DNA from 2 places in the Rhodococcus artemisiae genome. Region 2 is predicted to be linked to the other one. Evidence: riboswitches for the same ligand, from Rfam matches in the RefSeq annotation. Region 2 holds a riboswitch; the other holds the start of a gene.
The links. Region 2 has a riboswitch for cobalamin ahead of Q7514_RS26170 (VWA domain-containing protein). Riboswitches for the same ligand answer to the same signal wherever they lie in the genome.

Region 1 (4,176 bases), on a different contig from region 2:
GTGGATCCGGGAAATGTGCGGAAGCGCGGGCTCACCGCGGGAAGTCGGCGTGGAACAACAAGCCAACGGGACCTGATTCAACCGGGAGCACGGAAGCCCCTGGCGACAATGGGCTCAGCGTACGAAAAAGTCCGACTGGTCGATGCGACGAAGAACCCAACCCAGTTCAAGGACGATGACGAGGTCGCTCCAACGCGGACGGAGCATGAGAACGGAAACGCACTCCGCAGCAGCGCAATGGAATCCGGTTGTGTTCCGTGTCCCGGCAGGCAACCCTTGATGAGCCGTTTCCGATGGCAGGATCTGCAGCGGCTTACACCGCCGACGAAGCGTGGGGGCCTTTCTGCTTGCCGCCGGGCAGGCTCACCGGACCGATGCATGGCGGGTTTGTGGGCGTACTTACCTGCATTCGACTGTGCCCGCTATCCCTGCCGCGCCTTGAAGCGCGGGTTCTGCTTGTTGATCACGTAGACCCGCCCGCGGCGGCGGACAACCTGCGATCCCGGCTGGTTCTTCAACGACTTCAGCGACGAACGGACCTTCATACACCCTCCTAATGACAACGGTTATCGTTATACTAACGCATCTCACACGTGCACAGCACAGGACGGAAACCATGAACACCACCGAACCCGTGAAGGTCCACCTGTTCTTCACCCAGCACGCCGCCACCGACGCATTCCAGCGAGCCCTCGGTACAGCCACGAACCGAATGATCGACTGCAGCGCACTCCTGTCCGCGGGCCCGGCGCTGCCGAACTCCGCCACGCCCGACCTCCTCGTCCGGTGCAGCCCCGACACCGACGCGCAGCGCATCGTCTCCGAATTCGAGTCCGCGCGACGCCACTCGGAAATGCGAGCCGATCTGGCATCTGTCATCACCACCCTCGACGCCGACAGCACCGCCCGAACCCTGCTCGGACGGCCACATCTCGGCGCACCCGAGTCACCCGTGACGCTGGCGGCACACATCGAACACGCGTCGACGCTCGTGCTGACCGGATGGGGCTCGATGGAGCCCACCGACCTGCATCCACTCGTGGCTCTGCTCGGACACCTCAATCCCACAGCCACACTTGTCCTTCTCGGTCCGCAAGCGCCACTCGGCCCACTTGGCCACCCCACCGATATCGCAGCGGTGACGTTGAACCGGCCCGGCTGGATCCACCTGCTGGGCGACGCATTTTCCCCGCGGGTCGCGCACGACCGCGTGCAGGCGTTCCGGTATCAGAACTTCCGGCCATTCCACCCCGACCGACTCGCCGCGATTCTCGGTGGCGGGTTCGACTGCGATTCCGGCGGCCGGGTGATCCGCTCGGCCGGTTTCTGCCGGCTGGCATCCCGGCCACACACGACGATCCTGTGGGACCACTGTGGAACAGAGATCGGACTCGGCCGGCTCCGCACCGAAGACCACTCCCCCGAACCGCTGACGTTCGGTCAGGACATCGCGTTCTTCGGCATCGATCTCGACATCCCCCGCACGATCACGATGTTGGACGAGTGCACACTCGACGACGACGAATTCCTCCTCGGGCCCGACAACTGGACCCAGATCCCCGACCCCCTGCCCAGATGGTGAACACTCGTACCGGGCGACATGCGGCGTCGGAAGCCCGTGGAGCCGCCGTCGGAGAATTCGCTGTCGGTGAACGAATCGGACCGGCAGACGGGTCCAATTGGGATGTATGGCCTTCTTTGCTAGATTCGTCACGCCAGGTAGCCCCGACAATGGGGTCAGGTGGAATCCGGTGGGAATCCGGAGCTGACGCGCAACGGTGAGGGGCGAACAACCCCGAGCCCGATACCCTGCTGGACCGGTGGCGGCTCGCCGTGCCCGGTAATGACGTGTGGTCCGCTCGCGTGCAGTGGCTACGGGAAGCTCGATGGGTAATGCACCGAAGAATTCGGAAGTCTGTGGTCGCCGCGGCGACCGTGATGGTGTTGGGCGCGGCCGGGTGTGGCACTTCTACCGATAGCGACGACCCGGACGATACCGTAGACGCTCGCGGTGTGATCAACTGCGGGATCACGGTTTCACCCAGCGGTCCCATCGAGCGGGCAGTGGCCGTCAACCAGCCCGCCGTCGAGTTGCTGCTCAGTCTCGGGCTGGCAGATCGGCTATCCGGGGTCGCACTCGGTGACGACCGGCTTCTGCCGGAGCTCGAACCTGCGGCCTCCGAGGTGTACGCGTTCGACACGGAATTCCCCTCGTTCGAATCGGTGCTGGATCGTGAGCCGGATTTCGTCTACACCACTTTCGACTACACATTCACCGATGAGGGAATCGCGGATCGCGACCGGTTCACTGAAATGGGAATCTCGACGTATCAGTCTCCGAGCGAATGCACCGGGCAGGACGCCGTGCAGGATTCCGAGCTCACTCTCGACGATCTGTACTCCGAGATCGTGGACGTATCCACGCTGTTCGATGTCCGCGAACGCGGCGATGACCTGGTCGGCGATCTGCGTGGCCGGGCAACGACGGCTGCTGGAAGTATCGACGCCTCCGAGGTGACACTCGCATGGTGGTATGCGGGAACTGCCAGTCCGTACATTGCCGGCTGCTGCGGTGCTCCGGGAATCATGACGCGCGAGGTCGGGGCGCAGAACGCGTTCGGCGACAGTCGACAATTGTGGCCCGAGGTGGGATGGGAGAGCATCCTGGATCGTGACCCCACCGTCCTCGTCTTGGCCGACCTCACCCGTGGCAGTGACGGCGACAGCGCCGAGGAGAAGATCAGGTTCCTCGAAGCGGATCCGGTGGCCAGTCGTCTGACCGCGGTGCAGAACAAGCGCTACATCATCCTCGAAGGCACCACCATGGACCCGTCGATCCGCAACATCGGAGGAATCGAGCAGCTCGCCACAGACCTTCGCGAACTGGGTGTGGCGCAATGACACCCGATGAATTGGTCGAGCGCTGGGACAGCCAGCAGGCCGCCTATATCGCCGACCGGGAGGGGCGGTTCACGGCGATTCTCGACACGCTCGAGCTCGCGACAGGAGGCGAGTTCACCGCAGTCGACCTCGCCTGTGGTCCGGGCTCGTTGACCGCGCGGATCTTGGACCGGTTCCCACAATCGCGTGTCGTCGCGGTCGACTACGATCCGATGCTGCTCGAACTCGCCCGCGAGTACCTCGACGACTACGGACATCGCGTGCGTTACGTCGACGCCGACCTCACCGATCCACAGTGGTCGAATCGGGTGGCCGAACAGCTCGATACCTCACCTCGGGCGTTTGTCTCGACCACCGCGTTGCACTGGCTGCAGCCCGAGCAGGTGGTGAGCCTGTACGCCCAGATCAAATCGATGCTCGGACCGGGTGGCCTGTTTCTCAACGGTGACCACTTCCGCTTCGACGGCATCGATCAGCACATCACGGAGTGGTCGGCACAGCACGATCGGTCGACCCAGCGCCTCGGTTTCGCTGCGGGCGCGGACGAGTGGGATCAATGGTGGGACCTGCTGCGGTCACACCCCCGCATCGGGTACCTGCATGACGAACGAACGCGCCGATTCGCAAATCGGGACGGCACTCCCCCGACCACGGTGCAATTCCAGCTTGCCGCGTTGAGACAGGCCGGGTTCGCCGAGTCGGGGACCGTCTGGCAACTGTTCGACGATTACGTCGTCTACGGAGTCGTCCGACCACACCGATGACGTGACGCGCTCGGACTGCTCGGCCGGGGCGACGACGGCGGCGGTACCATCACGACTCGTGCATACTCTCGCGATTCCCTCCCCGGAGGAGATGCGTCCTCGCTGGGCTTCTTACGCAGCCGTATCGGCCGCTCGAGGAAGCCGATGGGCCGAAGGATGCTATGCGCGTGGAGCGACTTGGCATTTCGACGACGGTGGCGGGAACTGGGCAGATCTACGTTGGCACAGCAGGTCGGAAGCTGTCTTGATCGGTTACGACCACGAATACTCCGAAGCCTACTTCGATGCCGCGGCCGACTATTTCGACCGCAGCGAAACAGATCTGTTCGCTGGTGTTCCGCCGTGGTGGAGACATGCTGCGGCCCGCTACATCGAACGCCAGCGTCGAACCGGTGAGTGGATCGGCTTCGTCTACGGCTTCGACGGTTCCCGGTGGAGTCGAGCCGACTACACCGAACCCGACGGGTTCGACGCACTCGGCCTCCCCTTTTCGAGTGACGCCACCTGCAGC
Region 2 (4,176 bases):
AGCCCTGATTCCAACCGCGCAGGGCCAACCCGAACGCCGCGGTGGACTTGCCCTTGCCGTCGCCCGTGTTGACCATCAGCAGCGGCCGATTGCGGCGCTGGCGGGTGGTGAGCCCGTCGTTCGGTACGACCTCGGGTTGTCCCTTCGGCATCAGGCTGCTCTCCCACGCACGATCGAGGTGAGGGCGTCGGCGTGAACCTCGCCCACTTGTACATACTCGGCGCCGAGCCGGTCGGCGAGTTGCGCCGCGAGTCCCATCCGGAAGCGACCGGTTTCGGAGTCGACGACGACCGCCGCGACCCCCTGCGCCCGGAGGACATCGGCGGCCTCGAGAGAACGGGCGACCGCGTCGGTGCCCGAGGTGGCGCGTCCGTCGGTGACGACGACGAGTAACGCCCGCCTGTCCGGATCGCGCAGCCGATGACGCCGGATCGTCTCGGCGGCCTCGGCAAGGCCTTCGGCGAGCGGAGTGCGCCCCCCGGCCGGGAGTTCCCGCAGACGAGCTGCCGCGACATCGACGGAGTTGGTCGGGGGCAGCGCGACGGTCGCGCTGTCGCCGCGGAAGGTCACGAGCCCGACCGTGTCGCGGCGGCGGTACGCATCGAGCAGCAGCGACAGGATCGCTGTCTTGACCTGTGTCATCCGCTGCTTGGCGGCCATTGACCCGGATGCGTCGACGCACAGCAACACGAGGTTCGCTTCCCGGCCCTCGACGACCTTGCGTCGCACGTCCCAGCCGCGTGAGGTCAGTGCGCTGGCACGGATCGTCGCGGGGAGGTGGACCGCGCCGGTGTCGCCGGCGCGGTCGCCGACGGTGCGCCCGATGGTGGTGGCCGCCTTCGAGCGCCTGCCCGCGACACCACGCCCGGTGCGGTCGACGGAGAACAGTCGTGTCCGGTACGGATCGGCCGGCGCATCCACCGAGTTCGGAACGCTTGTGTTCGAGCCGGACGGTGGGTCGGCAGGGGAGTCTTCCGGGTCGGGCGCGCCGCCACCGTCGGGGTCGTCGTCGGGATCCAGGTCGGGATCAGGCTGCGAATCGGGCCGATTCAGCAATTCGTCGAGCAGATCATCATCGGTATCGGGGTTGTCGAACGGGTTGCGGCGCCGCCGATGCGGCAGCGCGAGCTTCGCGGCGACCGCAACGTCCTCGCGGGTCACGTCGTCACGACCGGCCCATGCCGCGTGCGCGACCGCGGTCTTGGCGGTGACGAGATCGGCGCGCATGCCGTCGACGTCGAACGCCGCGCAGATCTCGGCTATCGACACCAGAGCGTCGTCGCCCAGGCGCACCGTCGACACGCGTTCGCGCGCCGATGCGATCCGCCGGGACAAATCCTGCTCGGCCGCGGACCACTGCGCGACGAACGAGTCGGGGTCTGCGTCGAATGCCAGGCGGCGGCGCACGATCTCGACGCGCAACTGCGGGTCGCGGGGCGCTGCGACGTCGACGGCGAGCCCGAACCGGTCGAGGAGTTGAGGACGGAGCTCACCCTCCTCGGGGTTCATGGTTCCCACCAGCACGAACGTCGCGGCGTGACTCACGGACACGCCGTCTCGCTCCACCGTCGACCGCCCCATGGCGGCGGCGTCGAGCAGCAGGTCGACGAGGTGGTCGTGCAGCAGGTTCACCTCGTCGACGTACAGCACGCCGCGGTGTGCGAGCGCGAGCAGGCCCGGCTCGTACTCGGCGGTGCGAGCCGACAGTGCCTTGCCGAGGTGCAGCGATCCGGTGACGCGATCCTCGCTCGCGCCGACGGGGAACTCGACGAGCCGTGCGGGCCGGATGTGCGACGGCGCGTCGGCCGGATGCGGACCGTCGGGGCAGCGCGGATCGGGGGAGGACGGGTCGCAAGCGAACCGGCAGCCGTCGACTTCTGCGACCTGCGGCAACAGCCCCGCTTGCGCCCGCACCATCGTCGATTTGGCGGTGCCCTTCTCACCGCGCACCAGCACACCGCCGATCGACGGCGACACCGCGCACAGGGTCAGGGCCAGCGCCAGGTCGTCGGAACCGACGACAGCGCTGAACGGATACACGAGCACTCCAACCTCCACAGGCTCCCGCTGGGATGTCCACTTCGGCAACCGATCGAAGGCCGGTCTTCGGACTTCCCGGTCGAGCGTCGTGCGATCGCCTTCCCGAAATTCTCCGGTGGCTGCGCTCACGCGCATGATCGACGACTCCCGGGTCACCGCAGCGGGCCTGTGCCGGATTCTCACCGGCTTCCCGATTATCCCTGTGAAGGGCACCTTCGATGTGTCTTGCCGCGGCCGAGTCTATCCACACCCGCCCGTCTCCCGGGCCACGGGCTATCGTTCACGGCCATGGGTTCACGGATCACCGTCGTCGGAATCGGCGCCGACGGCTGGAGCAGCATGTCGGCGACCGGCCGCGAGCACGTGCTCGCTGCCGACGTCCTGCTCGGCGGCGAGCGGCACCTCGCGATGATCCCGCCGACCGACGCGGCCCGCGAGCAGTGGCCGTCCCCGCTGCTCAGCAGTCTCGACGACCTGCTGGCCCGGCACCCCGGCAGGGTCGTGGCGCTTGCCTCCGGCGACCCCTTGGTATCGGGTATCGGCTCGACCCTCATCCGTCGTCTGGGCAGGGACGCAGTCGAGGTGATCCCCGCCGTGTCGTCCGTGGCACTCGCCCGGGCCCGCATGGGGTGGTCGGCCGAGGAATGCGACACCGTCACCCTCGTCGGCCGCGACGTCGACGCGCTGCGCCGTTACCTGAGTCGAGGTCGCCGGCTGATCGTCCTGACCTCGAACTCGTCGAGCCTTCCGGAGATCGCGCGGCTGCTCGTGGGGGAGGGATTCGCCGATGCGGCAGTGACGGTGCTCGGCAACCTGGGGGCTGACGAAGACCGAATCGCCAGCACCGCAGGTGATCTCGTGGACACCGCGGGTCCGCAGCTCGGTCTCCTGTGCATCGAGTGCGTCGGGGCGGAGGGGCTGTCCACGACACCCGGACTCCCGGACGAATTCTTCGAGAACGACGGTCAGCTCAGCAAGCGACCGATCCGGGCTGCCGCGGTGTGTGCACTTGCGCCGCGACCGGGGGAACTGTTGTGGGACGTGGGAGCCGGTGCCGGATCCGTCGGGATCGAGTGGGCCCGCACCGATCCGCGTTGCCGTGCCATCGCGATAGAGAAGGACCGGATGCGCGGCGACGCGATCGCGCGCAACGCCGCCCGCCTGGGTGTGCCGTCGCTGCGGGTCGTGACCGGTGGTGCGCCCGACGCGCTGGCCGGGCTCGACGTCCCCGACGCGATCTTCGTCGGAGGTGGTGGAAGCAGGGACGGAGTACTCGAGGCCTGCTGGCATGCGTTGCGGCCGGGTGGTCGTCTCGTCGTGCATGCGGTGACCCTGGAGACAGAGGCCGTGCTGGTGCAGTGGTGGAAGAAATGTGGAGGCGAACTGTCGCGGTTGTCCGTCGAACAGGCCTCATCGATCGGAACATTCACCGGGTGGCAGTCGCTGCGACCGGTTGTGCAGTGGAGTGTCACGAAAGGCGAAAAATGACAGTACATTTCGTGGGATCCGGCCCTGGTGCCGCAGATCTGTTGACGCTGCGGGCAGTCGATCTGCTCCGCGCAGCCCCGGTCGTGCTCTACGCGGGGACGTATCTCGACGCCGAGATCCTCGAGCACTGCAAGGGCGACGCCGAACTGATCGACACCCAGCATCTCGACCTCGATCAGATCACTGCACACCTCGTCGACGCCGATCGTCGCGGACTCGACGCGGTGCGGTTGTGCTCCGGCGACCCGTCGCTGTATTCGGCGCTGACCGAACAGACCCGGCGCCTCGACGCCGAAGGCGTTGCGTGGGACGTGACGCCGGGGGTCCCCGCCTACGCTGCTGCCGCAGCGACGCTCGGTACAGAGCTGACCGTGCCGGAACTCGTTCAGACTGTCGTCCTCACGCGCACGCAAGCGCGGTCGACCTCGATGCCCGACACCGAAGCGCTCGCGCGCGTCGCGGGTCTCGAGGCGAGCCTGGTGCTGCACCTGGCCATCACCCGGATACGCGTGCTCGCCGCCGAACTCTCCGAGACCTACGGCTCGGACTGTCCGGCGGCGGTGGTGGCGTTCGCGTCGCGCCCGAATCAGATCGTGCTGCGCGGCACACTCGCCGATATTGCAGAGAAGGTCGAGGTCGCGGGGTTGA

Region 1: it holds a riboswitch for cobalamin, as region 2 does, so the genes downstream of both, Q7514_RS00675 (ABC transporter substrate-binding protein) here and Q7514_RS26170 (VWA domain-containing protein) in region 2, are expected to answer to the same signal.

The regions. Positions count from the first base shown of each region.
Region 1 covers NZ_JAUTXY010000001.1:130,781-134,956, forward strand. The annotation lists gene Q7514_RS00660 (MFS transporter) at 1-76, shown strand, start outside; gene ykgO (type B 50S ribosomal protein L36) at 423-545, opposite strand; gene Q7514_RS00670 (GTP-binding protein) at 617-1,582, shown strand; cobalamin riboswitch at 1,701-1,830, shown strand; gene Q7514_RS00675 (ABC transporter substrate-binding protein) at 2,065-2,901, shown strand; gene Q7514_RS00680 (class I SAM-dependent methyltransferase) at 2,898-3,665, shown strand; gene Q7514_RS00685 (hypothetical protein) at 3,910-4,176, shown strand, end outside.
Region 2 covers NZ_JAUTXY010000015.1:169,201-173,376, reverse strand. The annotation lists gene cobO (cob(I)yrinic acid a,c-diamide adenosyltransferase) at 1-151, opposite strand, end outside; gene Q7514_RS26170 (VWA domain-containing protein) at 151-2,046, opposite strand; cobalamin riboswitch at 2,081-2,272, opposite strand; gene cbiE (precorrin-6y C5,15-methyltransferase (decarboxylating) subunit CbiE) at 2,329-3,528, shown strand; gene Q7514_RS26160 (cobalt-precorrin-4/precorrin-4 C(11)-methyltransferase) at 3,525-4,176, shown strand, end outside.